One region of the Thermosipho sp. (in: thermotogales) genome, then DNA from elsewhere that is predicted to be linked to it. Evidence: predicted binding sites of a transcription regulator. Region 1 holds the regulator's gene; the other holds the start of a gene.

Region 1 (15,335 bases):
TACTATTGAAGCACCCAACAAAAAAATAATGAATGATGTTTTGGATGCAATAAGTAAATATTTATTGGGGGTGGAAAAATGAAGATAGATCAAGTGGTTGATTTAATTGTCTCAAAGAAAGAACAAAAAAATTTGTTGATTTTAACTTCGATTCTTTGGATAATCGGATCGGCAGGTGTAATGGTAATGCCATTTGTCGTTCCTGATCTTATTTCTGAGTGGAATTTAACAACAGTACAAGCAAGTAGTTTAATTAGCTCAGTTTTTATTGGTATGTTATTAGGTGCATTATTTTCTGGAATTATACTTGACTATTTTGGAAGAAAAACTGGCGTAATATTTTATTTGTTTGTTACTGTAATATTTACTGTTTTATTTGGTTTTTCAAAATCTTTTGGTAGTGCATATGTTTTTAGACTGCTTTCTGGCTTTGGATATGGAGGTTTGCTGCCTTCAGTTAATACTTATTTGTCAGAGTATACATCTATTAGGCTTAGGGGAAGATATTTAGTGATATTAGAGGCAAGTTGGGCTGTTGGTAGTATTTTAATAGCTCTTTTTGCCGTTACTTTGGGCGAAAAATTAGGCTGGAGATGGGATTTTTATATTTTTTCAATTGGAATTATTTCTTTAATTCCGTTTTTTAGAAAAAAAGATACTCCAAAATATATATTTGAAAAAAGAGGGGTTGAAGGTTTAAAAAAGATTTTTAACAAAGTACCTGAAAATATTGAAGAGATAGAAAAAGTAAAGGTAACTTTCAGTGGACTTTTTAGAAAAGAACATATAAAACAAACGATTTTAGTTATTATATCTTGGTTTGTGGTTAGTTTTGTATATTATGCATTATTTTCATGGGCACCAAAGATATTTATTGCAAGTTTAGGGATAACTATTACAAAGGCAAAATGGTATACATTCTTTGTATATCTCGCACAACTTCCAGGTTATCTTTCAGTTGCTTATTTGATCGAAAAGTGGGGACGTAAAAAAACTCTTGCAACATATTTCATAGGTATGGGTTTATCTTCTTTCCTATTGCTACTTGCAACTGGCAATTTGAGCTTTCTGTTTATAGTATTGATCCTTTCATTCTTCACTTTGGGAGTTTGGGGACTTGTGTACGCATATACTCCTGAGCTATTTCCAACTTCATTTAGGGGAACTGCAAATGGTGTTGCAGGTGCAACTGCAAGAATAGCAGGAATTATTGCGCCGTACTTTACCGGTTATTTCGTTGACAAATCTATAGTAGCAGCTCTTTCATTTGTTTCTTTGTTTGCTATATTTGCAGCGGTTATGACTCTTGTATTGGGAGTAGAGACAAAAGATAAAGCGGTAAATTAAATAAAGGTAATATTTTTTAAAATAAAGGCTCCATATTGGAGCCTTTATTTTATTTGACTGTAAAATCGTTTTATGATATACTATTATCAGACAAGGATAAAGAGTGATAAGATAGCTGATAAGTGGGGTGAGAAAATGAAAGAATTGTCTACAAGGCAAGAGCAGATATTATATTGTCTTGTAAGAGAATATGTGAAATCTGGAACCCCAGTAAGTTCTCAGAAAATTTTAGAATCTACAAATCTTGAGTGGAGTGGTGCAACTGTAAGGAATGACATGAGAAAATTAGATTATCTTGGATACGTATTTCAGCCACATACTTCTGCGGGAAGAGTCCCGACAGATAAAGGTTTAAGATTTTACGTAAATGAAATATTAAAACTTAGAAAAGAAACAAAGAAATCAGGAAGTTCTATAGACGTTAGTATAGATTTTCCAATAGGTGACTTGGATAAGATTATTCAAGGTGCCGCAAAGCTACTTGCAACCACCGTTAAAGCTTTTGTTATAATTGAAAAACCTAATCCTATGTATTTAAGAATTAGAAGAGTTGTTTTAACACCAGTTACTAAAAACTTTTCCATTGTTAATATAATTACCGAACTTGGACTTACATCAGTTCTTCCAATTCAGCATTCAGAAATTTACAATATTCAAGAAATAGAAGAATTTTTAAACAAAAGTCTTGATGGAATTTTGCTTAGTGAATTTAGGGCTAAACTGAGAGAGGTTGTTGAAAGATTTTCATGGGTTGGAGGAAGGCTGAAAGAATTTATTGAACTTTCAGAAAAGATAGCTTCTGAAAAGTATGAAGAATATATTACAGAAGGTGTTTTTAATCTTGTTAATGCAAAAAGATTCGATGAAGACAAATTAAAAGAGATTGTTAGATTTTCAACAAATGAAGAATATTATTCTAAGATTTTTGAACTTGGAGAAGGCATATTCATTGGAAAAGAGCATAATATTAAAAATTTTGAGCAGTATTCAATTTTGATAATGCCGTACTTTGTATTTAACAGAGAAGTTGGAAAAATAGCTGTTATTTTTGATAAATTTAGTGATTACAACAGAGTATTCGATAGTGTGGAATATGTAGTGAATAGATTAACTGAATACTTTACTGTTGTTGCAAGAAATGTTGAATAATGGAGGTGGAAGATATGGAAAAAAAGGAAATGAAAAAAGAAAAAATGATTGAAAATGAAAAAGTTGAAAATGTTAAAGAGGATGCTAATAAAGAAAAGAAAGAAAAAGGAAAGGAAAAAGATTTAGAAAAAATAATTGATGAACAATCAAAAAAGATTGAGGAACTTGAAAATCAGTTAAAAGAATTTGAAAATTACGCTAGAATTTTAAAATCTCAATTTGAGAATTATAAAAAAGATGTTGCAAGGGAAAAGGAACAAATTTCTATTTCAACAATTGGTAGAATTGTAGAAAAATTAGTTCCTATAATTGATGATTTTAAAAGAGCATTTAAAAATGTTGATGATGAGACTAAAAAAACACAATTTTTCAAGGGAATGGAAATTATATACAAAAACTTATTTAAAATACTAGAAGGACTTGGTTTGCAGGAAATTAAAGTTGGAGATAAATTCGACCCGTTTGAGCATGAGGCTGTAGAAAGAGTTGAGGATGAAGAAAATGAAGAATATTCAATTGTTGAAATTGTGGAAGATGGTTACAAATTTAATGGACGAGTTCTAAAACCTGTGAAGGTAAAGGTCTCGATTAAGCCTAGGAGGTGAAATATATGGCCAAAAAAGACTATTATGAGATTCTTGGTGTTTCAAGAAATGCGTCTCAAGAAGAAATAAGGCAGGCATATAAACAATTAATAAAAAAATGGCATCCAGATAGAAATCATCAAAATAGAAAAGAAGCGGAAGAAAAATTTAAAGAAATACAAGAAGCATACGAGGTTCTTTCTGATCCTGAAAAAAGAGCAATGTACGATAGGTTCGGATATGTAGGTGATGTTCCACCAAACGCTGGTAGTGGAGGCGGTTTTGGTGGCTTTGGTGGTTTTGGTGGTTTTGAAGATATATTCAAAGACTTTGGTGATTTTATTAATAACGATATATTTAACATATTCTTTGGTGATCAAAGAACATCTTCAAGACAAAAACAAAGAAGAGCAAAACGCGGAGAAGATATAAATATAACCGTTGATGTGCCTTTTGAGCAGGTATTTACAGGAACAACTATCCCAATTGAATACGATAGGTATGAGGTATGTAGTCATTGTAATGGTGAAGGGGTAGAGCCAGGAAGTGGATGGGTAAGCTGTCCGAAATGTCATGGAACAGGGGTAGTTAGAGAAGAAAGAAGAACGTTTCTTGGAGTTATTGTAAATCAATACACATGTAATCAATGTGGTGGCACAGGAAAGATCCCTGGAGAGACATGTCATGTATGTGGTGGCAGTGGAAGAATAAGAAAAAGACATAGAGTGGAAGTAAAAATTCCAGCTGGAGTTGACAACGGAACCGTTATTAGAGTTCAAGGTAAAGGTAATGCAGGGTATAACGGTGGTGGATATGGCGATTTATATGTAAATGTAAGAATTACAGGACATATTGATTTTGAAAGACGTGGAAATGATTTAATAAAGGAGATAAAAATAGATTATGTTGAAGCGATACTTGGAACCAAAGTAAAAATTAAGATGCCAGATGGTAGAGTTAAAGAAGTTAAGATACCATCTGGAGTTCAAGATGGAGAAAACATTTATGTATACGGAGAAGGCGTACCAGATATGAGAACGGGAAGAAGGGGAGATTTAATTTTAAAGATCAAAGTAGAGATTCCAAAAAGAGTATCTCGCTCTGAGAAAAAGTTATTAAAGGAAATTGCGAAATTGAGGGGAAAGGATGTTGACGAAGAAGAGTGAAAAGATTGTTAATTTTTTAAGAGAGACAGTTGCACAATATAATTTTAGAGGAGTAGTTCTTGGAGTTAGTGGAGGACTTGATTCAGCAGTAGTTTTAGCACTTCTTGTAAAAGCATTTGATAGGGATAAGATAAAGTGCTTTATTTTGCCTGAAAGAGATAGTCCTAAAGATTCAGTTAAAGATGCTGTTTTTGTTTGTAAATACTTTGGAGTTGAATATGAAATAAAGAATATTACAAAGATTCTTCGAGCACTTGGCATTTATAAATATTACCCACCAGCATTTTTTGTGCCATGGAAGGTAAAGGAAAATTTTGCAAAGAGAAGATGGCAAAAGTATAAAGAAAAAGGCGATCCTTTTGAGTTTGATATAGAAGGAATCGATGATGAAGAGTTTTTAAAAGGTATAAGCTACTATAGGGCAAAACATAGGGTGAGAATGGTTTATCTATACAAAGAGGCTGAGAGAAGAAATTACGCTGTTGTTGGAACTACTAATAAAACAGAATTTTTAACAGGGTTGTATGTAAAGTGGGGAGATGATTCAACAGATATTGAGCCAATTTTGCATCTTTATAAAACTCAGGTATACGAGCTTGCAAAAGAATTGAATGTCCCTGAAAAAATAATTATGAAACCAGCTTCACCAGATTTAATTCCAGGACTTAGCGATGAAGAAATATTTGGGCTTGATTATTCTACTCTTGATAGGATATTAGATAAGCTACTAAATAACAAAAGTTTGGATGATGAAGACCCTGAAAAGGTTAAACTAGTAAAAAGGCTTTATCAAATTGGAAAAAAGAGAAATTCATTAAGGAATGTAAGCATGGTAGATGATTTATATGGAACTTAAAACTTTAGCAAAAAAGCTACTTTTTGATACTTTAGAAGATATCCAACCTGAAAAGCTAGTAAAAGAAAAGTTAAAAGAACTAAGGGTTGATAAGAAAGTATATGTTCTTTCAATTGGAAAAGCAGCATGGAAGATGGCAAAGGCTGCAAGTGATGTATTGGATATAGAATATGGAATAGTTATAACAAAATATGGATATAATTTTGGAAATATTGAAAATTTTGATATATTTGAAGCAGGGCACCCTATCCCAGACGAAAACTCACTTTCTGCTACAAAATTTGCCGTTGAAAAATTTTCAAAATTATCAAGAGATGATATCCTATTGTTTTTAATATCTGGAGGAGGTTCATCTACTTTTGAGCTATTGCAAGATGGACTTTCATTGGAAGATTTAAAAAATGTAACGACGCAGCTCTTAAAAAGTGGTGCAAATATTAAGGAGATTAATACTATTCGCTCAAGACTTTCAAAAGTAAAAGGTGGAAGGTTTTTAAATTTTGTTAAATCAAAGGTAATTACATTGGTTTTATCAGATGTACTTGAAAATGATTTAAGGTACATTGCATCAGGTCCAACATATGAAGCATGTAGTACCTTTGAAGATGCTTACAAAATAATTAAAAAGTACAATTTAGATTTTAATGAAAATATAATTAATGTTTTAAAAAAAGATGTAAAAATCAACAAGCAGATTGATGTAGAGCATTACATAATAGGGAGTATTGATATAGCATGTGATATTCTAGAAAAACATGCAAGAAAGTATAATTTAAACACACTTGTTTTAACTACAAGACTTGATTGTGAGGCAAAAGAAGCTGGAAAATTTATTGCAAGTATAGCAAAAAGTAGTAAATTAAAAACACCATATTGTATTATTTTTGGTGGAGAAACTGTTGTAAAGGTAAAAGGAAGCGGAAAAGGTGGAAGAAATCAAGAACTCTGTTATTCAGCAGCACTTGAAATAGAAAATATGAAAGATGTGGTTATTGCAAGTGTTGGAACAGATGGAACAGATGGTCCAACGGATGCTGCAGGGGCAATTGTTGATGGAAAAACTATCTCAAAGGTGAGAAAATTTTCGAATGATCCAAATGAATTTCTTTTAAATAACGATACCTATAATGCCTTAAAACTTTCTGGAGATCTCTTAATAACGGGGCCAACTGGAACAAATTTAAATGATATAGGATTTATACTCAAGGGGTGATAATGTGATGAAGGCTCTTGTTTTAACAAAGATAACTGATTATTTTAGAAAAAAGATGGAAGAGTTTAATGAGATTGAATGGTATACTCCAAAAGATATAGATTACGTCTTAGAAGATGTGGAAATAATAGTTACTGGATATTTGACTGAAGAACAAGTAGATAAAGCAAAAAAATTAAAAGCTATTTTTATTCCTTGGACTGGTGCAGATAAACTTCCATGGAAAAAGATAAAAGAAAGGAATATAATTGTTTCAAATTCGCACGGTAACGGAAAGATGGTAGCTGAACGTGCGCTATCTTTATCCCTTGCTCTTCTTGGAAGAATAGTAGAATTTCACAACGACCTTGAAAAGGGAATATGGCATGGCTTTGCCGTAGGATTTAAGGAAGAAGATTATTGGTACTCACTTCAAAGAAAAAATGTAGCGATACTTGGGACTGGGGTTATTGGAAGACATCTTGCAAAGCTTTTAAAAGGTTTTGATTGTCATATAACAGGTTTTAAAAGAAGCAAAGAACAAATAGCAGGATTTGATAGGATTGTAACTTCAATAGAAGAAGCAATATCAGATGCACAGGTAATATATCTTGCACTACCTTTAACTGAAAAGACTTACAAAATTATCGATGAAAAGATGTTTGAAAAAATGAGAGGAAAGTTTTTAATAAATGTTGGAAGAGGAGAATTGATAGATGAATACTCACTTTTTAAGGCGCTTAATGAGAACATATTAAGAGGTTTTGCATCGGATGTCTGGTATAAGTATCCTTCAAAAGATGAACAAGTTATCTTACCTTTTAATTTTCCAATCCATAAGTTCAAAAATGTAGTTCTTTCTCCACACGTTGGAGGGTTTACAATAGAGGGTCAGCAAGGAAGAATAGATGAACTATTTGAAAATATAGAATCATTCCTGAAAAAAGGTTTTCCAAAAACAGCTGTAGATCCCGAATTGATGTATTAATTGTTAAAACAAATTTATATTTAGGGGGGATAAAAATGAACATTACAGTTATTGGAGCAGGAAACGGAGGACTTGCTCTTGCTGGTTTTTTAGCTATGAGGGGATTTGCTGTTACTTTATATAACAGAAGCTTAAAAAGAATTTCATCCTTTATAAAATCTAGAGTTATTAAATTGGAAGGAGAAATTACTGGTAGCGTAAAAATAAAGAATGTTACAAATAACTTGGAAGAAGCCTTAAAAGATGCAGAATTAGTAATGATCGTTGTTCCAGCTTTTGCACATGCAGATATTGCGGAAAAAGTTTCAAAATACGTAAAAGATGGTCAAATTTTTATTTTAAATCCAGGTAGAACGTTTGGTGCACTTGAGTTTTATAACATATTTAGAAAGAATCGGGTAGATAAGGATGTTATAATAGCAGAGACTCAGACCTTTCTTTTTGCCTCTAGAACTTCCAATCCTGGAGTTTCTCACATATTTAGGGTTAAAAATGCTGTTCCAATTTCTGCAATTCCATCGACAAAAAATGAAAAATTGAAAAAGGTTATTGAAGATATAGTCCCCGAGTTTCAGGTAGTGGATTCTATAATTTATACTAGTTTTAATAACATTGGTGCGGTTTTTCATCCAGCAACTCTTATTCTTAACTCCGGACGTGTTGAAAGCACGTTTGGAAAGTTTGAATTTTATCTTGAAGGTATTACTCCTTCAGTTGCAAGAGTTCTAGAAAAGATAGATGCAGAAAGATGTTCTGTTGCAAGAACACTTGGAATTGAGCCAATGACGGCAAAAGATTGGTTAAATTATGCATACGATGTTTTAGGTAACAACTTGTATGAAGCTATACATAACAATGCTGGCTACCAAGGAATTATCGCACCGCCGAGTCTTCAAAATAGATATATATTTGAAGATGTGCCTATGAGCCTTGTTCCAATATCTGAAATGGCAAAAAAATTAGGTATAAATACTCCCGCGATAGATTCTATTATTTACCTGTCTTCAATAATGATGGGGCGTGATTTTTATAGAGAAGGTAGGACCTTGGAACGTTTAGGAATTAGTAAATTAAGCCTTGATGAGATAAAGAATCTGATATACAAGGGGGTGTGAAATGGTGAAGAAGATTTTAGGTGGTTCGATAGGTAGCTGTGTACATGTTGCTGGTGTCTTGAATTTTTTAAAGCTTGCAGAAAAAGAGGGCTATAAATCAATTTACCTTGGTGGGGCAGTTCCTTTAGAAAAATTTGTTGGTGCAATTGTAGAGAGTGATCCAGATATAGTTGCTATTTCATACAGACTTGATCCCAAAGCACTTGAAAAGCTTTTAAATGAGTTTTATAAAATGATAAAAGAAAAGAATTTACTTGATAAGGTTTACATATTTGGTGGAACAGTTGAAACGGCAGCTGTTGCAAGAAAATTTGAGTTTATTTCTAAAATTTTTGATGGTTCACAAGACATTGACGAAGTTATTTTATGGCTCAGGAACGCAAAAAAGGATAAGGAAAAAAAAGAAATACCTCCACAGTTTTTACCTGAGAGAATAATTTACAAAAGGCCTTATCCTCTTATTAGGCATCATATAGGGCTTGCAAGTCTAGAGGAAACGGAAAAGCATATAAGAATTCTTGCTGAATCTGGCCTACTTGATATTATTTCACTTGCACCTGACCAAAATTGTCAGCAGTATTTTTTTGAACCTGAAAAGATGGATAGAAAACAAGACGGTGCAGGTGGGGCACCAATTAGGACGAAAGAAGATTTTATTAGACTCTATAATGCTTCAAGAACAGGCAATTATCCACTAATGAGATGTTATTCTGGAACAAGAAATTTGGTTGAATTTTCCAAATTACTTAAAGAAACGATTAATAACGCATGGGCAGCTATACCTTTAACATGGTATTCCGATCTTGATAGAAGATCTGATAGACCATTGCTTGAAGCAATAAAGGAAAATCAAGAAGCAATAAAATGGAATGCTGAAAATAATGTTCCAGTAGAAATAAATGAAGCTCACCAATGGTCATTGAGGTATGCACATGATGCAATAGAAGTTGCAACGTTTTATCTTGCAGCATACAATGCTAAAAAGTTAGGAGTAAGACATTATGTTGCGCAATACATGTTGAGTACACCACCAGGTCTTTCACCAAAATTTGATCTTGCAAAGCAGATTGCAAAAAAGCAATTGATTGAAACTTTGGAGGACGAAACCTTTACTTCGTATACTATGATAAGAACTGGACTTTTATCATTCCCTGCTGATGAACATTCTGCAATGGGGCAGCTTGTAAGTACCATGTTTTATGGAATGTATTTAAAGCCTGACATAATTCATGTGGTTTCTTATTCAGAAGCAATAAGGCGTGCTACTAGTAAAGAAATCATAGAAAGTGTAAAAATGGTAAAACAGGCAATGAGGAATGCGATGAATGGCCTTCCCGATTTTCTGGAAGACAAATCGATTAGAAATAGAGTGGAAGTGTTAAAGAATGAAGCTATGATGATAATTGATGCAATTAAGCAAATTGGAAAAGGATTTGATGATCCTTTGATAGAACCTGAAGTAATATATAATGCAGTAAAGCTAGGGATTTTAGATGCTCCAGGATTAAAAGGTATGTCTGTTGCAAAAGGAAGGTTTGAAACGCAAATTATAGATGGTGCATGTTATGCTGTGGATGAAAATGGTAAAATACTTACTGAAGAGAAGAGGTTGGAAATTATAAGAAAGGAGGCGGGAATGTGAAGATAGCAATTGTTTGTGATAAGAATATCAATGATGAAGAAAAAAGAATGGTTGAGGCGGTAAAAAATGCAGTGTCTAAAAAATATGATTGTGAAGTAGTACAATTTGATGAGAATTTTATCAATAAAATAAAAGGTTTTGATTTTGTGTATAACCTTTCAAATAAGGGTGGAAAGGAAACAATACAAGTTCATGTTCCTGCTCTCCTAGATTTGTTAAATATTCCATACACTTCTTCAAATGCATATTCACATTCATTGTGCCTTGATAAAATAACTACTAAGATAATTATGCAACATTATAACATTCCAACACCAAGATTTTATGTATATGATCTAGGACAAATTCCAGAAAAAATAGATAATGGCACCTTTATAGTAAAGCCACCACGTGAAGGAAGTGCACGTGGTATTTCAAAAGATAGCGTAGTTGATAATTTAAAAGCTCTACAAAAAATGGTAAAGTATATACATGAAGAGTTTAAACAACCAGCACTTGTAGAAGAATTTATTGATGGTACAGAGTTAAGTGTTGGTATAATAGGAAATGGAGATAGTTTAGAAGTTTTGCCAATTTTGGAGATAGATTTTTCGACGCTGCCAGAAGGACTTGAAAGATTTTATTCATACAATGTAAAGCATAATTATGGTGAGATGACTAATTATATATGCCCTGCAAGAATTTCAAATAATGTAAAAGAAAAACTTGAATTTTATGCTAAAAAACTTTTTAGAGTATTAAATCTTAGAGATTATGCAAGAATGGATGTTAGAATTAGGGATGATGAGATATACTTCTTGGAAGTTAATTCAGCTCCTCAGCTTGTTCCAGTATATTCAGACATAACAAAAATGGCGAAAGCTGCAGGATATGAATATGATGATTTAATTTTGAAAATTTTAGAAATATCAATGGAAAGGTGGGGACTTAAATGAAGAGTTACACTGAATATCTCTGGTTTAATACTAAAAAAAGGAAAGAACTCATAAGGATTACAGATACTATTGAGGAGATTGTAAAAAAAAGCGGTATAAAAGAGGGACTTTGTCTTGTATCGGCAATGCATATAACTGCTGGTATAATTGTAAATGATGATGAATCGGGTTTACACAAAGATATATGGGAGTGGCTTGAAAAACTTGCACCAGTTGGAGATTATAACCATCATTGGACTGGCGAAGACAATGGAGATGCACATTTAAAAAGGATTTTGACACACCATCAAGTGGTGCTACCTGTTACAAACGGGAAACTTGATCTTGGGCCTTGGGAGCAGATCTTTTACGCCGAATATGATGGACAGAGAAGAAAAAGAGTAGTTGTGAAGGTTATTGGTGAATAATTATGGAACTAATGAAGTTTTATAGAACTGTGTTAGAATCTATTATTGAAGGTGTAATAATAGTTGATAGTGACGCACGGATCTTGTATATAAACAAGATGGCCGTGCGTCTTTTAAATTTGAAAGATGGTTTTTTAGGAAAACATGTGGTTGAAGTTATTCCAAATACAAGACTCCATATAGTTGTAAGAACAGGTATTCCAGAGGTTGATGAGGTACAAAATGTTGGAGATAACATAATTATTACTTCTAGAATGCCTTTAAAAGATGAAAATGATAATGTTGTTGGTGCTGTTGCAGTATTTAGAGATATAACTAGCATGCGAAAACTTGCAGAGGAAATTACCAATCTTCATCAAATTGAGGCAAGGCTGAAGGCAATAATTGATTCTACATATGATGCTATATCAGTTGCTGATGAAAATGGAAATGTAGTCTTAGTAAATAAAGCTTACACCAAAATTACGGGATTAAAACCTGAAGATGTTATAGGAAAACCTGCAACAGTAGATATTGCTGAAGGTGAAAGTATTCATATGCTGATTTCTAAAACTAAAAAGCCAATTTATAATGCAAGGTTAAAGGTTTACCCGTCAAAAAGAGAGGTTATAGTAAATGCTTTACCACTTTTTGTTAAAGGTGAATTTCGTGGGAGTGTTGCTGTTGTTCATGATGTTTCTGAGATTTTAAATTTGACTAAAGAGCTTGAAGCTGTAAAAAGGTATATAAGACATATAAAGGCAAAATATACTTTTGATGATATTATTGGTCAAAGTGAAAAAATGTTAATAGCAAAAGAGCAAGCTAAAAAAGTTGCTAAGACCCCTGCAACGGTATTACTTAGGGGTGAAAGTGGTACAGGAAAAGAGTTATTTGCACATGCGATTCATAATGCAAGTAATAGATCTGATAAGCCATTTGTTACGGTTAATTGTGCGGCGATTCCTGAAAATATGCTTGAAGTTGAATTATTTGGATATGTAGAAGATGCCTTTATGGGCACAAAAGGAGAAAAGGTCGGACTTATCGAAGAAGCAGATGGTGGTACATTATTTTTAGATGAAATTGGTAAGATGCCTCTTTCGTTACAGGCAAAAATTGTTAGGTTTATTGAAAACGGTGAATTCATTCCAGTTGGTTCAAATAGAATAAAAAAGGTAAATGTAAGAATAATTGCATCTACAAATATGGATTTAGAACAAATGCTTAAAAGAAGGGAATTTTTATCGGAGCTTTACTATAGACTAAATGTCTTTCCAATATTTATTCCACCGCTTCGGGAGAGAAAAGAAGATATAGATGAACTTGCAAATCACTTTGTTAAGAAGATAAGCAATCAGTATAGAAGAAATATTACAAAAATTACTGATAATGCTATTTCATATTTAAAGTCATATGATTGGCCTGGAAATGTTAGAGAACTAGAAAATGTTATTGGCAGAGCAATAATTAATATGTCAATTACTGAAAATGTTTTAGATAAAAGACATTTTCCAACACTCTTTTTGGAAAATACTAATCAAACTAAGTATGAGGGATCTTTAAAATCACTTGTGGAAGATTTTGAAAGAAAGGTTATAGAAGCTGCATTAAGAGAAAATAAAGGTGATAGAAATTTGACAGCAAAAAAGTTAGGTATAAGCTTGAGGACTTTGTACTATAAAATGGAAAAATATGGTTTGATTTAGAAAAAGGAGGGGCCATGCTATGAAAATGGATATACTACTTGAGGGTGGAATAATTAGTGTTCCAAGCAGAGCAAAAGCGACATTTTCTACCATTGTATTGCTTGAAGATGGTGATAGAAAAATTCTTATAGAACCTGGAGATTATGTAACTCATTCAATTTTAGAGGAGGAATTGAAAAAAAGAAATTTAAAGACTGAAGATATTACAGATATTGTACTTACCCACTTTCACCTTGACCATGCTTATAACTCCATCTTTTTTAAAAACGCTACGGTTCATTTGCATGAAAACTTTTTAAAGAAGAATTACGAGAAATTTGGTATGATAGTTGGAAAGCAATACAAGATGATTATAGACTCTTGGAATGCGTTCCAAACATTTAAGGATGGTGATATATTATTTGATAAAATTAATGTGTATCATACACCCTGGCATTCAAAGGAGCATTGTTCTTTTGTTGTAGATACAGAAAATATGGGAAAGGTGTTTTTTGCAGGAGATATTGTTATGACTAGAGTAGAGTTTTATGATATAATGAGAATGCTAAGAGATGACGATTGTGCAAGATTTGTTAGAGAAATGGTTAATAAATGTGATTATTTGGTTTTAACTCACGATAGTGGGGTGTTTTTGGAAAATTGGAGGTGAAAACCGTGAAGGTTGCACTTGTTTCTTATGAAGTATATCCATTTGCTAAAGTAGGGGGACTTGCTGACGTTGTAGGGGCTTTACCAAAATATCTTAAAAAATTTTCAGTTGAACCAATTGTTATAATGCCAAAGCATAAGATCGTAGAAAAGAATGCAGAAAAGTTTTCATATAGTCTAAGAAAGATAAAAGAAAGTATTAGTGTTCCATATTTAAAAACGGATGAAAAATTTGATATTTATCAAACATTTATACCTGGAACACAAATTCCTGTTTACCTTATTGCAAATGATTACTATTTTTCTGCAGAGCAAGTATATGAAGGGCCTGATTTGGCCGAACAGGCAATATACTTTTCTGCAGCTGTTTTTGAAGCATTAAAAGTGCTCGGGGAAAAAGTTGATGTTTTACATATCAATGATTGGCAAACGGGATTGGTGCCAGTATATTTAAAGACATTGTATAAAGATGATGAGTTTTTTTCAAAGACTGTTGTACTATTAACAATACATAACCTTGGCTATCAAGGAATTTTTGATAGTTCATATATGAATTTTTCAGGTTTACCTGATTATCTATATAACATTGATGGTATTGAGTTTTATGGAAAAATTAATTTCTTAAAAGGTGGGATTTTGTTCTCTGATGTTATTAACACAGTGAGTCCAACTTACGCTCAAGAAATTCAAACTAAAGAGTACGGTGAAAAGTTGGATGGAGTATTAAGACTTAGGAGTTCTGATTTGTATGGAATATTAAATGGTATAGATTATGATGAATATAATCCTGAAACGGATAAAAGAATTTATGTAAATTACAGCTTACAAGAGATTGAGAAAAAATATGAAAATAAGAAAATGCTTCAAAAAGAATTGAATCTTCCACAAACTAATGACGTTCCAGTTATTGGTATGATTACGAGACTTGTTGATCAAAAAGGGTTAGATATCTTATCAGAAGTTTTAAGATACATTTTAAATATGGACGTTCAATTTGTACTTCTTGGAACAGGTGATAAAAAGTATGAAGAAATGTTTAAAGAGATTGAAAAGGAATTTCCTGATAAAATGTCTGCAAACATTACTTTTGATATAGTACTTGCTCAAAAAATTTATGCTTCAAGCGATATGTTTTTGATGCCTTCAAGGTATGAACCATGTGGTCTTGGTCAAATGTATAGCTTAAGGTATGGTACTATTCCAGTTGTTAGGTATACTGGAGGGCTTGCAGATACGGTTATGGAATATGATGAAGAAACTATGAAAGGAAATGGATTCGGGTTTAAGGAATATGATTCGGCATACTTACTAAAGGCCGTTGCAAGGGCAGTTGACTTTTTCAAAAACAAAAAGGGTCACTGGAAAAAATTGATTGAAAATGCTATGAAAACAGATTTATCGTGGGAAAGATCGGCGAATGAATACGTTAAGATATACAATAAAGCTTTGAATAAAAGACGTTAAGGGAGGATTTAGATATGCCAGAATATAGAAAGGATCCAGTTGTAAGAAGATGGGTTATTATTGCAACTGAGCGTGCAAAAAGGCCACACGATTTTACAGTTCCAAAGGAAGAAGCAAAAGGTGGTTTTTGTCCATTTGATTATGGAAATGAGCA
Region 2 (15,335 bases), on a different contig from region 1:
AAATTGTAGTTACTCTTGGAACTATCTCAAACCTTGAGCTTTTTAACGGAAAGATAATATACATAAAAATTCCAAAAGAAAAATTCGTTAAAAGACTAAAAAAGATCAATAAAAAATACAGTGATAAAGAACTAGATATAATCTTTGAAGAGATGCATTCTATATTTTCACAAAAGGCAGATTTGGTAATTTCTTCCGAGAATAAGACAAAATTCGATATTTCAAAGATTATTGACGATTTTTACAGAAAAAACTTAAAAAAATGATTATTTTGTCTTATTTCTCGTTTTTTCATTATAATGTTTCACAAAGCCTTATAAATAAACTATTTGCAATTGATACACCAAAAATGATATATTATTATCGTACTTATCACCATTAACTAAGAGGAGGGAAAAGGTATGAGTAAAAAGGAACTTGTTAACATGATCGCTGAAAAGATTCCTGAATTAAAGAAAAAAGACATCAAAGCAGTTGTTGATGCAGTATTTGAATCAATTTCCGATGCATTAGCAAAAGGGGAAAAAGTTCAACTTATCGGATTTGGAACATTTGAAGTAAGAAAAGCAGAAGAAAGAACAGGTGTAAACCCAAGAACAAGAGAAAAAATTAAAATTCCTGCAAGAAAAGTTCCAAAATTCAAACCTGGAAAAGAATTAAAAGAAAAAGTAAACAAATAATGAAAAAAGGTGCCCCAAGAAGGGCACCTTTTTTTAATCTAATATTAAAGCCGCAACTCCAACCAAATCAGGTCCCGTATGAGCTGAAAGCACTGTTGAAACTTCTGATTCAAAAGCTCTAACACAATTTTCGATATCCCTAATTTTTTCAAGTAAACTTTCTTTTATTCGCCTTACACTTTCGCTATTACCAGTTGTAGCAACAATCGAAATAAATTTTTTGTTTGAAACAAATTTTAAAAACTCTTCGTACATTGCATTAATAGATTTTTTAAAACCATGAGCCTTTGTAACCGTATAATATTCTCCTTCTTTATTTACAGATATAACTGGTTTCATTTTTAAAAATTCTCCGAGCATTGCCTTAACTTTACCTATTCGTCCACCTCTTGCAAGATATTTAAGTGTTGGAATAACATAAAAAACTTTTGATTTTTCAATATCTTCTTTTGATTTTTCAATATCTTCTTTTGATTTTTCTACAACATCTTCAAATAAGCTACCAGAATGTATGTATTCAATACATTTTCTCACAATAAGGCCAGAACCTACTGAAATATTAAGTGTGTCTATATTTACTATTTTTACATCATCAAATTTTTCCATTAGCTCTTGGCTAATCAATCTAAAAAGATTAAATGTACCACTTAAATTACTTGAAATGTTAAAAGTTATTATCTTTTTATAACCTTCATTTATAAAATCAAGCATAACCTGCCTAATAGCTTCTGGATTTGGAAGTGAAGTTTTTACTTCTCCATCTAAGTTTTCAAACAAAAATTCTTCATCAATTTCTCCATCGTTATATTCTTTTCCATTTACAAATATTCTTAATGGAACCACCTTTAAGGGATAATCAACATTTCCCACATCACATCCAGAATCAACTACAATTCCTATTTTTTCCATAAAATTCACCTACTTTCTATCTCTCAGACATTAGAAAAAGATTCATATACAACTGATGAAATCGCCCTATGATACTTATAGCTCACATTACAACCTTTAATAATCTTTCCCTTAATAACATTTACTATCCTAAATTCTGATTGATCAGGCGGAAGATTACTATTTAATATATCATTACCCAGCCTATGAAAATGTTTTAAAGTCTTTTCATTCCATTCTCTCATATCAGGTAGTATGTAATAATAAAAGACTTTATTTCTGTGTTTTACATGAAAATGAGTATTCAAGTATATCTTCACTTTTCTCTCACCAATATCAAATGTTTTATAAAATACCCTTTTTGTCGGATTTATAAAATTAAAAAATTTCGTTTTACAAATAATTTTTTTAAAAATTTCAAATAAGTCTTCAAATTCTTCATCAAGAATGTATCTTGCAAGTTCCTCATCTTTTGTTGTAAGATAAATGTTTATTACGTCAAAAAAGTTCTTATATTGCTCCTCATACTTAAAATCAATAGGTTTAAGCCTTGTAATAATTCTTGCAACATTTTCCGCACATAAAAGTTCTTCCATTTATACCCCCCCTACTATATGTAACTGTTACATTAAATTATAACAACAAAAGACATAAATAACAATAATTTAATTTTTTTGTGCTTTTGTGTTAACATTAAAGAAAAAAATTACTTGACTAATTTTATATCTTTATATACTTCAAATCCCCCACAAGCCTCAGAATATTCGCACTTATAATACCCTGTACATGTTTTTTCTTTACTTGTATTAACTTCAAAATTATTCTTTACCAAATAATTCAAAAATGGTTCTAATTCTCTTTCTACAAAAATTGGTTTAAATTCGCCAGAAAGAATCTTATCCAATATACTTTCTACCCACTCTTTAAAAAAGCTATAATCTACTTTATCAAAGCCAGCTGCCTTACCTTTTCTTTTAATATACAAACTATTGTCTTCTCTCTTTAAAAAGTAAGATTTTTTATCATCTATACCTAAAAATACTAGATAAGTATCAAAATCTGCTTCACCTAGGCTAATATAAGAACCTTTATTTTCTCTTATTACATAATCATACAATAATAATTGTTCAATTAATTTATAATCGATAACTTTTGTTTTATAATCAACTATTGCATAAGCTTTTTTGTCAATTTTTTCCATATTATCACTAACTTCAGAACTTTTTTTACCAACAAAATTTGTATAATTTTCTTTAAGTTCATCTATCCTATCAATCCTTGCTTCAAACTCCACAGTTCTATTAAATAAACTATGAGTCTTATACACCTCTTCCAAAGACTTTATTGCCTTAATCTCTAAAATTTTTCTTCCAATCTTTAGATAACTTTCACTGAAAAGTCCTTCGATAAATTCTTCTAATTTTTGAGTAAACTCTTCTATATTTATTTCTCTTGGAATTTTATACCTATCAAATTCCTCTTTATATATTTCATCATATGCTTCTTCTACATAATTTTTTATCTTTTCTTTATTAAATGAAATCTCTTTTTCAAAGTAATTTTTCAGCACCCTATGATACAATATTCCTTTATAAAGATTTGATTTATCTTGGCTATAATACCTTATTCCTGCAACATGTTTAAAATAATAATATAATGGACAGCTTACATAATCTGAAATTCTGCTATGACTTAACCTTTTTATCTCCGCATCACTTTTAAATTTTTCATTTAATATCAATTTATTTTCTCCAAAATATGCCTCATATATCCTTTTATCCTCTTCAGAAAAGATCATCTCTGGATCAATCAAAATATATCTTTCATCACTTTCTTCTTTAATTTCTCCAAATTCTGCTGCGTATATAGATGGGACAACAGGATCACCTGAGAGTGTAGCCTTAGGATACGAAATATAGTTATGAGAAGAAAATATAAGTGAAAGTACAAAATTTCGCCTTTCTACTTCTTCATTAAAAGATTTCAATTTGTTTGGTTCTGAAAGTGTTTGCAAGATAAGCGGATTAACATTAAAGCTAGGATAAACACCATCTACCGCACTTACAAAGAATTTGTATTCTTTTTCTACAAATCGGGCAATTTGAACATCCACTATATCAACTGCATTTTCCTTTCTTGGAGAAAGCCTGTAGTTTTCAGCATTTACAATACTTGTTAAAATTTTAAACATATTCCTCCACGAGGTTTTACCCATGTTGTACTGCAAGAGGTTATCTATAACTTCAGAAAATTTGTACAGAGCACTAATTTCCTCTTGGATTATGCTTATATATTCCTCATTATTAAAAACCTCAAATTTATCCAAAAATTTTTCTTTAATAAATTTTTTAAGAAAGACAAGAAAATCACCATTTATATTTTTATCTATCTCTTCAAACAAACCAAATAAATTCTCTAATACCTTTGAAAACTTTAAATACTCTTCTTTCTTTTCTTCTACTTGCTGCATTACATCTTCATCTTCAACATTTTCCAATTCTTTAATTCTTTCATTTATTTTTTCTATTATACTTTTTGAAAAATCTCCCTCTTCAATAGAAAATTCCTTAAACAATGATTCAATTTCATCCATTGTAAGCCCTAATGTATCTACAAATGGTGTTTCTAAAGTTGCAAAGATATTTTCTAAATCATACCCGAAATATTTTGTCTTAAATGGTTGTAGAATCATCTTAACTACTTTACTCTCTGAAAGTTTTACATTCATCGAAAGATTAAATGGAACTTTCATTTCATCTAATTTTTCTGCAATTTGTTTTGCTATTTGAATATTAGGAGCAACTATAGCAATATCGGAAGGATTTACCCCGGAAAGAATCAGTTTTTTCACTTTTCCACTAACATTAACAATTTCACTTATAACATTCTTGTATCCAACTACTTCTGTTTTCTCCTTTAAATTTAATTTTTCTGTTTTCCAATCTTCAATCTCAAATCCATTTTCGATTAAAAATTCATATATCATATCAAGTTGACTAAAAGCTCTATCATCTATTTTTCTCCATACATAAAAATAAACATCTTCAAAATGATTAAACATTTCCTTTAAAACCTGTCTCAAGATAGGTGTTATATCAAAAAAACCACTTACAACAAGTGTTTTTCGTTTTGATTCAACAAACTTTGCATTTTCAACGTACCATTTATACGAAGTAATTGAGTCATATACTATTTCACTCTTTTGAAGAGTTAAACTTATATCCTTTAACAACTCATTAACAAGTCTTGAAACGTTACTTTCAACATTTAAAAGCTCATTAATCTCCATATAATAGGGCGGTAATTTTTCAAAAGTTGAGTTTCGCATTTCCCATGCCTTTTCAAATAAATCAAGAATGTATTCTAAAATTCCCTTTGACTTTGAAACAATTTTTATAAACTCTCTGTAACTATCATCATCAATGGCTGAATTTTCATACTCTTCTATCTTTTGTGCTATAAAAGCTTTAAAGAAATCCCTATCAAAGAATACCGCATCCATATTATTTCTAAGAAGAGTTTCTACAACGTACTGATTTATAACTCTAAAAGCATCTCTGTTAATAGCTTTACCAAATTTCTGAGAAAATTTATCTGATATCTGTCTAACATAATATCCAGTGGGCCCAATAAATAAAAATGAAAATGGATCATAATAATTTAGCATTTCATTAGCCATATAATCAAAATGACCATTATCTATATTAACAACTATGGCCTTTTTCATACTTTCACCTTCTTGCAAGATTCGAAATTTTCAATTGCAGCTTTTATTTTTTCTTCAAAATTTTCTTCAAGGCTAACTTCTATAAATTCTCCCGTTTTTGTAGAAATAATATATCCTTTTTCTGGAGCACCAAAATCTTTTAAAAGATACATATAAAACTTTATTTGAAATTTGTATTTTTCAATATTTTTTGAGTTTTTAAAGTCAACGTTTTTAAAATCAAGAACATATATCTTATTGCCTTTAAATAAAACCTTATCAGGAATTCCAAAAAGCATGTATCTTCTATCATTTACAAAAAATGGCTTTACAACTCTCCACTCAGAAATAACATTTGCTCCTTTAAAAAGTGATTCCAACTTATCTGAAATTTTCACTTTTAAAATCTTTTCCTCTTCAAGGTATCTTAATTGAGAAATAGTATTTACCGAAGAAAGTTTTCTGTGTATATCTGAACCTTCAGAAGTTTTTTCATCAAATAAAAGTAAAATATCTTCTTCTTTTGCCTCTTTCTCATTTCCAAGATATCCATACAAAGTAGTCGGTGAAATATAAGACTTATACGCCAGTCCATTTAAGTCTTTAAGGTGCACTTGCGGTATATCCTTCTTTTCAAATACTTGCTTTGTACTTTCTTCATCAAAATTTATATCTTTTTCAACGTCAATTTCTACTTCCTCAAAATCACCAATTAACCCCTTTAATTCTTCTTTTTCCTGATCTGAAAGTTTCAGATAATTTGCCAATGTATTATCTTTAGAGTCCTTAAATATAATCGGTATAAACATTTCAGAGGCTCTTGTAATAGCAACATACAGCTTTCTTCTATCTTCTGTTTTGTCGTATACTCCATCTTTGTAAAATTCCTTTATTGCCTCAAAGATTCTTTCATCATGCTTTGTTTCTTGTTTTAAATCATCAAAAAATTTTCTTAAAATGTAATATGTCGTTTCTCTTTCCTTTGAAAACATTACATTTCTATTAGATTTTTTCTCTTCTGAATAAATATCCCCCAAAATCACTATCTTAAATTCAAGTCCCTTTGATGCATGTATTGTCATAAGTTTTACACTATCTGAATTTTCATCTTCCGTTGCTGCTTCAGATTCATTCTCCAAAGAAAGTTTTTCAATTAACTTTACAAGTTGTGAAAACGATTCTGCCATCTGATCAATAGCTGATGCATCTAAAATAAGCTTTTTTACATTTAATATTGCGTTTTGAAAATCTTCAAAATAGACTAGTTTTTCAAAGTAGTTTAGCTCTCTTACAAGCCCTTTTAAAACTTCAGCAGGCCTAATAAAGTATTTAAGTTGTGAGTATTTCGCTAGCACTTCAATTGCTTTATTTACTTTTTCATCATCAAATTTAATCTTTTTAGCTGTTTGAAAAAGAGATTCATCTGAAATTCCCTCTTTTTTTAATTGAGTATTTTTTGAAACAATCTTTACATAATCTCCAAACTTTCCAAGAACCAGTGGTGAAAAGAAAAATTGTGTAAAGTAAAAATCATTATTTGGGTTTTGTACAGCATACAAAGCATTTAAAAGCGCCTTTATTTCAAGCCTTTCGAAAAAACCTTTGCTTGAAACAACGTGAAGTGGAATATTAAATTTTTTAAAAACATTCTTGTATACCTCTTCTTGATTACTAAGAGTTGATCTAAGAATAACAAAATCTGAATACTTTATCTTTCTCTTTACATAATTATCTTTTTCTTTTACAGTCATAGTTTTACCAACAAGATTTTTTATTATATACGCTGCAACCAATGCTTCACTTTTTTCTCTTTCTTTTTTATTTTTACCACCATTATCAACCAACACGTATTTTATTCTTGAATTTTTATCCTTTAAAGCTGGAATCTCTCCATCATATACTCTCATAGGAATTGATTCATCAAATTCTTTGTTATACCAAAGTTTGTTGTATAAATCTGGAGAGATCGTCTTAAACACTTCAAATTCATCTACTTCCTCATTTTTAGAATTTTTTATTATAGTCTTGCTAAATATCTTTTTTTCGGATATAAAGTTAAAGTATTTTACTAAGATATAATTAGATCTGTAATTTTCCTTGAGTGCAAGGACTTTTTCTCCACGCTTTTCAAATTCATTTTGAGTTTCTAAAAACACAGAGACATCTGCATTTCTGAACCTATAAATTGATTGTTTTCTATCACCAACATAGAATAAATAATTATCCTCCCCATGAAGTTTATCAAAAAGCTCTTTTTGTAGATAATTTGTATCCTGAAATTCATCAACAATGATGTACTTAAATTTCTTTTGATATTTTTTTCTCATCTCATCTTGTTCAAGAAAATCCAATGTCTTTTCTAGGACCGCCTTAAAATCAAATTCAAAATTATCTATTGTATATCCTTCATATATCTCTTTTGAAATAAGAAGCATGTACTTAAATACTTCAAGACTCTTTGACCTTATTTCATCAATACTAAACAACTTTTCAGGCACAGAGGCCCTTTTCATCTCAGCTCTCCAATGTTTAAGAACATCTTTCAAAGTTTCCATAAATTTGTTAAGATCTTTATATTCATTTACAAACAATTTTCTTATCTCATCTTTGTATCTTTTTAAAATTTCAAGATAATTTTTAATCTGCTTTTTTCTTTCACTAGGTATATTGCAAGTTATACTAACTTCATCAAAATCAAACAACTGAAATACATATCTCAACGTTAAAAAAACAGCTCTTTCAATGTATTTTTCCATCTTTGCATTGCTTATTATAGAAAAGCTTGGATCAATCTTTGCATTAATATTTTCCTCTCTTAAAATTCTCTGGCAAAAACTATCTATTGTAGAGATTATGGCTCTTGACAAATTATTTTTCACTTTTGACCAATACTCTTTATTTTTAGACTGTGAAAATTCTTCGTTGACAAGTTTCACAATCCTTTCTTTCATTTCTGCTGCCGCTTTTCTTGTAAAAGTAACAACTACAATTTCATCAACTATCTCTGGATAATTTTCTTTTTCATATTTTTTCAGTATCTCCACATAATAATTTGTTATTGTAAATGTCTTTCCAGTTCCTGCTGATGCGGATATAAAATAATTTTTATTTATATCCTTTCTAATTTCTTCTAATACAGACATAAATATCGCCTCACTTTTTCCTTAAAACTTTATGCCAATTCCATGCAGTTTGAATAATCTTTTCAAGATCGTATTTTGGCTCCCATCCAAGTATTTTTCTTGCTTTTGTGTTGTCTGCAATAAGGTATGCTGGATCTCCTGGTCTTCTATCAACTTCTTCAACTTTAAAATCTACGTTTGTAACTTCTTTTACTTTTTCAATAACTTCACGAACTGAGAATCCAGAACCACTTCCAAGATTAAAATAATCGGTTTTCTTTTCACTAATCAAATACTCAAGGCCTTTAATGTGTGCATCGGCCAAGTCATTTACATGAACAAAATCCCTTATACAAGTTCCATCTTTTGTTTCATAGTCCGTTCCAAAAATCTTTATACTATCTCTTACAGAAAGTGCAGCATCTAAAATTAAAGGAATTAGGTGAGTCTCTGGTTCATGGGCTTCTCCAATTTCTAATGATTCATCTGCACCCGCTGCGTTAAAATATCTAAACCTTATACTTTTTAAACCGTATGCTCTATCAAAATCATCCAAGATCTGTTCAACCATATATTTACTTTTACCATATGGATTAATTGGCATTTTTGGATCATCCTCTTTAATTGGTATTCTTTGTGGCATTCCATATACAGCAGCAGTAGAAGAAAAAATAAAGTACTTAACATCATGCTTTAACATTGAATTTAATAAAGTAAGAGTATTTGAAACGTTGTTTTGGTAATATTTATTAGGATCAACAACAGACTCTCCCACTTCTATATATGCACAAAAATGCATTACCGCATCTATTTTATACGTCTTAAATACAAGGTCCAATAAATTTTCATCTGAAATATCTCCAAGAACAAATTCTCCATACCTTGTAAAACTTTTATACCCATGAGAAAGATTATCAATTACTACAACATCATATCCCCTTTCTCTTAACATCTTACAAACGTGTGAACCTATGTAGCCTGCTCCACCTGCAACTAGTACTGTCATTTATTTTTCCTCCCCCTTTTTTAGCTTTAAAAGTCTTTCTAGATCTTTTCCCTTTAATTTAGTTAAATCTCCTTCATTTGGAACAATTGAAATAGATATAGGTCCATGTGCTATCCTTTTTAGCTCAAGCACTTTATGACCTATTGATTTAAAAAGTCTCTTTATCTCATGTTTTTTACCTTTAATAAGCACTACTTTTATAATTGAATAATCAAAACCTTTTTCTAAAATATCGAAATATTCAAGTTTTAAAAAATCCCTTTCATCGTATATTCCTTTCTTTAACTTCAACAAATCATTAAAACTTACACTGCCAGAAACTTTAACTATATATTCTTTTTTTACTCCATACTTTGCATTTGTGAGAATATCTATTAATTTACCATCGTTTGTTAAAATCAAAACTCCCGTCGCGTCTTTATCAAGCCTTCCAGCGGGCTTGACTGGTGTTTTTATATGTTTTATCAATTCTTTAATTGTCTTTTTCTGCTTTGGATCATATAAAGTTGTTGCATAGCCTTTTGGCTTATGAAGAACGTAATATTCAAATTTCTGATTTATCTTTAATTTTTTATTATCAAGCATTACAATATCATCATCTTTTACATCAAACCAAGGTTTGTCAACAACTTTTCCATTAACTGTCACTCTACCCGCAATTATGTATTGATCCGCCTTTCGCCTTGCAAATCCACACATTTGCAAATACTTTTGTAATTTAATAATTTCATCTCCCTTCAACATTATTTTATCATTAAAGACTTGAAAAAAATTAAATATACACTAAAATTTATTTGAAAGGAGGAATTATATGATTAAAAAGCTTGCAAAAGATATTTTATTTTGGATTCTACTTTTAACTTACATAGTAAGTTACAATATATATACAAATTCTAATATCTTTGCCTTTAAAATAATTGGACTTTTGTCAATAGGAGGGCTTGTTGGGTATATTACAAATATCCTTGCAATATGGATGCTTTTTAATCCGAAAAGAAAAATTCTTGGACTTCAAGGAGTTATCCCAAAAAAAAGGGATGAAATAGCAAATAGCACCTCAAAGATAATAGAAGAAGAGTTTATAAATCCAAAGTCATTGCGTGAGTTTATAGAAAAAAACAAAGAAAACTTTTTAAATTCTATAATTGAATTTCCAAACTCAAAAGAACTAGTAATACCACCACTAAAGAATATAACAAACGACAGAGAATTAGAAAAAAAAGATAACAAAAGCCATTTTTGAAAAAATTGACGAGGAAAAGCTCTGGAATTTAATAAAGGAAAAAAGTTTATCTGAACTCAATATTGACACATCAGAGATTTTAATTAACAACATTGATAATTTTATAGATGATTCTTTGAAGGAAAAAGTTAAAGAATTTCTAATTTCAAAAATTAAAATTCCACTTATTCCTATAGGTTCTTTTGTTGAACCATTGATTGATAAATTCTTTAATGATGTTAAAAACGACATACAACAAAAAGGTGAAATCTATAACAGTTTAAAGCAAATTATAAAACAAAAGATTAACAATAAAAAGATAGAAGATCTTTTAACATTTGAGCAATTTAAAAATCTTATCCACAACCTAAAAAGCAATATCTTTGATTTCACAGTTAAAAAAGTTTCAAATATATTAGAAAGAAAAATAGACATAAAAGAACTATTAAACTATCTTGGTCTAGACATAGAAAAATTGTTAGTAGATATTTTTACAAAATATGAAAATAGAATAATTTGTTTAGTTGAAAAATTCTTTGAAAAAATATCTTTCAAAGAAATAATAAAGGAAAAGATAGAAAGCTATTCTTTGGAAGAAATGGAAGAAGTCACACTAAAACTTGCAAGAAGAGAATTAAGATACGTAGAAATTTTTGGAATACCACTTGGAATGCTTATAAGCGTCTTTCAAATAATATTTTAAGCCTCGGAAAACCCGAGGCTTAAATTTTAGTTAAACCTTAATCTCATTAAATCACATTTTACGCCTGGAATTTGATTTAACTTTTCTTTGAGTTCTTCATGTTTTGATTCATCATCAACAAGTTCTAATATGATAAGTCCTGAGTTTGAACAATATTGTGGAACACCTTCATGTAATCCCAATCTTGTTTTAATATAGCATCCATATTCTGTCAAAAGTTCTTGAACTTTTGTTGCTGCCTTTTCCCTGTTATCAATTAAAATTGCCATAACAGTTCTTACAGTAATATCTGTCATAAAAACACCCCCTTTTTTAGTGCAAAAATTCACAAAATTAATCAAAATACACGTTATTTTATTTATCAATAATATTATACCATTATAAAAGTTCTTTTAAAGTTTTTAAAACTTCATTTGCGTGATCCTTTACTTTCACATTTCTCCAAACCTTTACTATATTTCCGTCTGGATTAATTAAAAAGGTACTACGAATGACTCCAAAATATTCTTTTCCATACATCTTTTTCTTACCCCAAGCCTGATAATCTTCAATAACTTTGTGAGCTTCATCACTTAAAAGAAGAATAGAAAGAGAATGTTTTTCAACAAATTTTTGATGTGATTTTGGACTGTCTTTACTTATACCAATAATAACTGCTCCTAACTTTTCAAATTCTTCTTTTAGCTGCGAAAAATCTTTTGCCTCTCTTGTGCAACCTGAAGTATTATCCTTTGGATAAAAATACAATACAACCCATTTGCCTTTAAAATCTTCCAAACAATGCATTTTACCATTTTTGTCAGGAAGACAAAAATTCTTTGCTTTTTCCATACTTTCGCCTCCTGAAATTATTATACCACTTTCAATTTTAAAATAAAAAAAAGTGGCTCCTACTTGGAGCCACATTCTATTTTGTCAATTCTTTTTCTTTTTCTACAATCAATTTTCCATTTTCTTCATCAACTAGAACAATATCTCCTTCTGCAATTTCTCCAGCAATTATTTTTACCGAAAGTGGTGTTTCAATTTCTCTCTCTATTAACCTTCTAAGTGGTCTTGCACCAAATGCTGGATCGTAACCTTTTTCTGCTAGATATTCTTTTGCTTTCTCTGTAAGTTTTATCTTTAAATTCTTTTCTTTTAATCTATTTTCAAGCCTTGCAACTAATTTTTCTACAATTTCTTTCATATGCTCTTTTGTCAATGGCTTGAATATCACTACATGGTCTATTCTATTTATGAACTCTGGTCTAAAGTAGTGTTTTAAATCTTCACGTACAGATTCTTCTATCTTTTCAAAATCAACTCCAGCTTCTACTTTTCTCAATATCTTATCACTTGCAAGGTTACTTGTCATGATTATTATTGTATTTCTAAAATCAACTGTGTTACCTTTACCATCAGTAAGTCTACCATCATCAAAGACTTGTAAGAGTACATTGAATACCTCAGGATGTGCCTTTTCTACTTCATCAAGGAGTATCACACTATATGGTTTTCTTCTAACAGCTTCGGTTAATTGACCACCTTGATCATAACCAACATATCCTGGAGGTGCACCTATAAGTCTTGCAACTGAGTGTTTCTCCATGTATTCACTCATATCAATCCTTATGAGTGCGTTTTCAGAGCCAAAGAGTAATTCAGCAATTGTTTTTGCAAGTTCAGTTTTGCCAACACCACTTGGTCCTAGGAATAAGAATGTTCCTATTGGTCTATTTGGATCTTTTATACCAGCTCTTGCTTTTCTTATTGCATCAGCAACTACTTTTACAGCCTCTTCTTGGTCTACCATTCTCTGATGGACTAGTTCTTCAAATTTTAATAATTTTTCTTTTTCAGACTCCATCATCTTTGTAGCTGGAATTCCAGTCCAAGATTCTACAACCTTTGCGACAGTTTCAGGTGTTACTTCTCTTGAACCATACTTTTTCTCGAGTTCTTCGTATTGCTGCTGCATTTTGTACATTTGCTGCTTCATCTCTGCAGCTTCTTTATACTGTGAATTAATCGTAAGTTCATCTATTTTTTCACTCAAAGATTTTATTTTTTCTTTCAACTCAGTCAATTTTGGATCACTATTTTTCAAACTTACTTTTGCAGCTGCCTCATCTATTAAATCTATTGCCTTGTCTGGCATAAATCTGTCCTGGATATACTTTGCTGAAAGCTTTGCAGCAGCTTCAATAGCATCGTCTGTTATCTTAATATCATGATGTTTTTCATATGTTTCGCGCAATCCTTTTAATATCTCTATAGTTTCCTCTACACTTGGTTCTTCAACAAGTACTGGTTGGAACCTTCTTGCAAGAGCCTTGTCTTTTTCAATGTGTTTTCTATATTCTTCAAGTGTAGTTGCACCTATGGCATGAAGTTCTCCTCTTGCAAGTGCTGGTTTAAGCATATTTGATGCATCCATTGCACCTTCTGCTGCACCTGCTCCAACAATGGTATGTAACTCATCAATGAAAAGAATAACATTATCTTTCATTTTCTTAATCTCTTCCATTACTTTCTTTAAACGCTCTTCAAATTCTCCTCTGTACTTGCTTCCTGCAAGCATTTTCCCTAAATCAAGCATTAATATTTTTTTATTCTTCAGCTTCTCAGGAACTTTACCTTCAACAATTCTTTGAGCAAGGCCTTCAACAATTGCAGTTTTTCCAACACCTGGATCTCCAATAAGGACTGGGTTGTTCTTTGTTTTTCTTGAAAGAATTTCAATTACCCTTTCAATTTCTTTTTCCCTTCCAATAACTGGTGAAAGTTTACCTTCTTTTGCAAGCTTTGTTAAATCAGTGGTATACTTTGCTAATACATTTCCTTCACCATCAATTTCTCCAGAGTCTGCTAGCTCTTTAACCGCTTTTAAAACCGAATCATAAGTTACATTGTACTTTGATAATATAGCTGCACATTGAGTTGAAGCATCCTTAAGAACAGCTAACAAAAAGTGAACTGGTGATACTTTGCTTGAACCTAATAACTTACCTTCTTTTCTTGAAAGTTCAAAAATCCTAGATAGCTCATTTGACATATAAACACCAGAAGATGAACCGTAGTAAACCCCATATTGGCTTTCAATTAATTCTTCTAACCTATCTTCGATTTCTTCAGTAGGTACATTTAAAGCTTCAAATATTTTTTGAATGTTTTCATCTTGAAGAATTTCATATAGTACATGCTCGGGTTTTAACAGGTTCTGCCTTCTTTGAGATAAGCGTTCTGCTGCTTGCTGGACTAATTCTTGCATCCTTTCATCTAAATATCTCATATATCTCACCTCCGAAAAATTTTTCTTTTATCAGTCATATATTTAGACTGATAACATATGGAGGAGTTCAAAATTTTAATGTAAATTTTTTGTTAACAAAAGTAACAACAAGAAAAATATGGTTTTTGTGATATAATATTAATTGAGTAAATAACTATAACTTAAAAGGTAAATAAAAATTATTGGGAAGGATCAATATTATATATTAAAAGGGGAAAGAATAATGTTGATCTTTTTGTTTATTTTAACCTTCGTTTTAATTTCATTACTATTTTATATTGCTAGAATTATAAAATTAACAAAACTTATTTATAATACTGCAAGGAAAGATTCTAACGTTATAATCTGGAAAAATTCCAGAATTTTATACTGTGACAAGCCATTAATGGAACTATTAAAAAAGCATGGAATAGATGTAAATGATTTTAGAAATTTTTCTTTTGAAAAGATAAATTTCTACATTAATAAATATCCTTTTTTAAAAGAATTTTTTGAAAAGTTTAGAGTAAACTTTGAAGAAAAACTCTTTGAATATGAAACTACCATTTTCCTTTCAAATGAATTTTATAAAATCAAACTTAGAAGGGAAAAGAGTATAGTAAGTGTTTATTCTGTGTTAATGATTACAAACATAATATCAAATATTAAGGAATATACAGATGAATTAATAAGTTCTATTTATAAAATTCCTGAAGAATTTTTTAATTTAACAACCTCGGATACTTCAACATATG

The links. The regulator HrcA, encoded in region 1, represses chaperone genes, less so after heat shock. The targets are predictions, from matches to a motif close to ATTAGCACTCNNANNNTNNGAGTGCTAAT.
Region 2: JG780_RS06495 (ATP-dependent Clp protease ATP-binding subunit) is a predicted target of HrcA. The motif match lies at 14,628-14,656, and genes of this name have one in related genera.

The regions. Positions count from the first base shown of each region.
Region 1 covers NZ_JAIHAP010000002.1:62,265-77,599, reverse strand. Annotated here, with positions in the region: gene JG780_RS01105 (transcription repressor NadR) at 1-82, shown strand, start outside; gene JG780_RS01100 (MFS transporter) at 79-1,347, shown strand; gene hrcA (heat-inducible transcriptional repressor HrcA) at 1,483-2,496, shown strand; gene JG780_RS01090 (nucleotide exchange factor GrpE) at 2,511-3,101, shown strand; gene dnaJ (molecular chaperone DnaJ) at 3,107-4,246, shown strand; gene nadE (NAD(+) synthase) at 4,227-5,102, shown strand; gene JG780_RS01075 (glycerate kinase type-2 family protein) at 5,092-6,315, shown strand; gene JG780_RS01070 (2-hydroxyacid dehydrogenase) at 6,323-7,282, shown strand; gene JG780_RS01065 (NAD/NADP octopine/nopaline dehydrogenase family protein) at 7,318-8,397, shown strand; gene JG780_RS01060 (cobalamin-dependent protein) at 8,399-10,039, shown strand; gene JG780_RS01055 (D-alanine--D-alanine ligase family protein) at 10,036-10,974, shown strand; gene JG780_RS01050 (secondary thiamine-phosphate synthase enzyme YjbQ) at 10,971-11,381, shown strand; gene JG780_RS01045 (sigma-54 interaction domain-containing protein) at 11,384-13,069, shown strand; gene JG780_RS01040 (MBL fold metallo-hydrolase) at 13,089-13,718, shown strand; gene JG780_RS01035 (glycogen synthase) at 13,724-15,181, shown strand; gene galT (galactose-1-phosphate uridylyltransferase) at 15,196-15,335, shown strand, end outside.
Region 2 covers NZ_JAIHAP010000030.1:6,091-21,425, forward strand. Annotated here, with positions in the region: gene JG780_RS06435 (shikimate kinase) at 1-266, shown strand, start outside; gene JG780_RS06440 (HU family DNA-binding protein) at 402-680, shown strand; gene JG780_RS06445 (DegV family protein) at 714-1,589, opposite strand; gene JG780_RS06450 (hypothetical protein) at 1,613-2,164, opposite strand; gene JG780_RS06455 (PD-(D/E)XK nuclease family protein) at 2,275-5,295, opposite strand; gene JG780_RS06460 (UvrD-helicase domain-containing protein) at 5,292-8,417, opposite strand; gene galE (UDP-glucose 4-epimerase GalE) at 8,428-9,402, opposite strand; gene JG780_RS06470 (pseudouridine synthase) at 9,403-10,146, opposite strand; gene JG780_RS06475 (DUF445 family protein) at 10,214-10,645, shown strand; gene JG780_RS06480 (DUF445 domain-containing protein) at 10,761-11,327, shown strand; gene JG780_RS06485 (CPF_0552 family protein) at 11,354-11,623, opposite strand; gene bcp (thioredoxin-dependent thiol peroxidase) at 11,706-12,158, opposite strand; gene JG780_RS06495 (ATP-dependent Clp protease ATP-binding subunit) at 12,235-14,601, opposite strand; partial or broken gene JG780_RS06500 (GAF domain-containing protein) at 14,825-15,335, shown strand, end outside.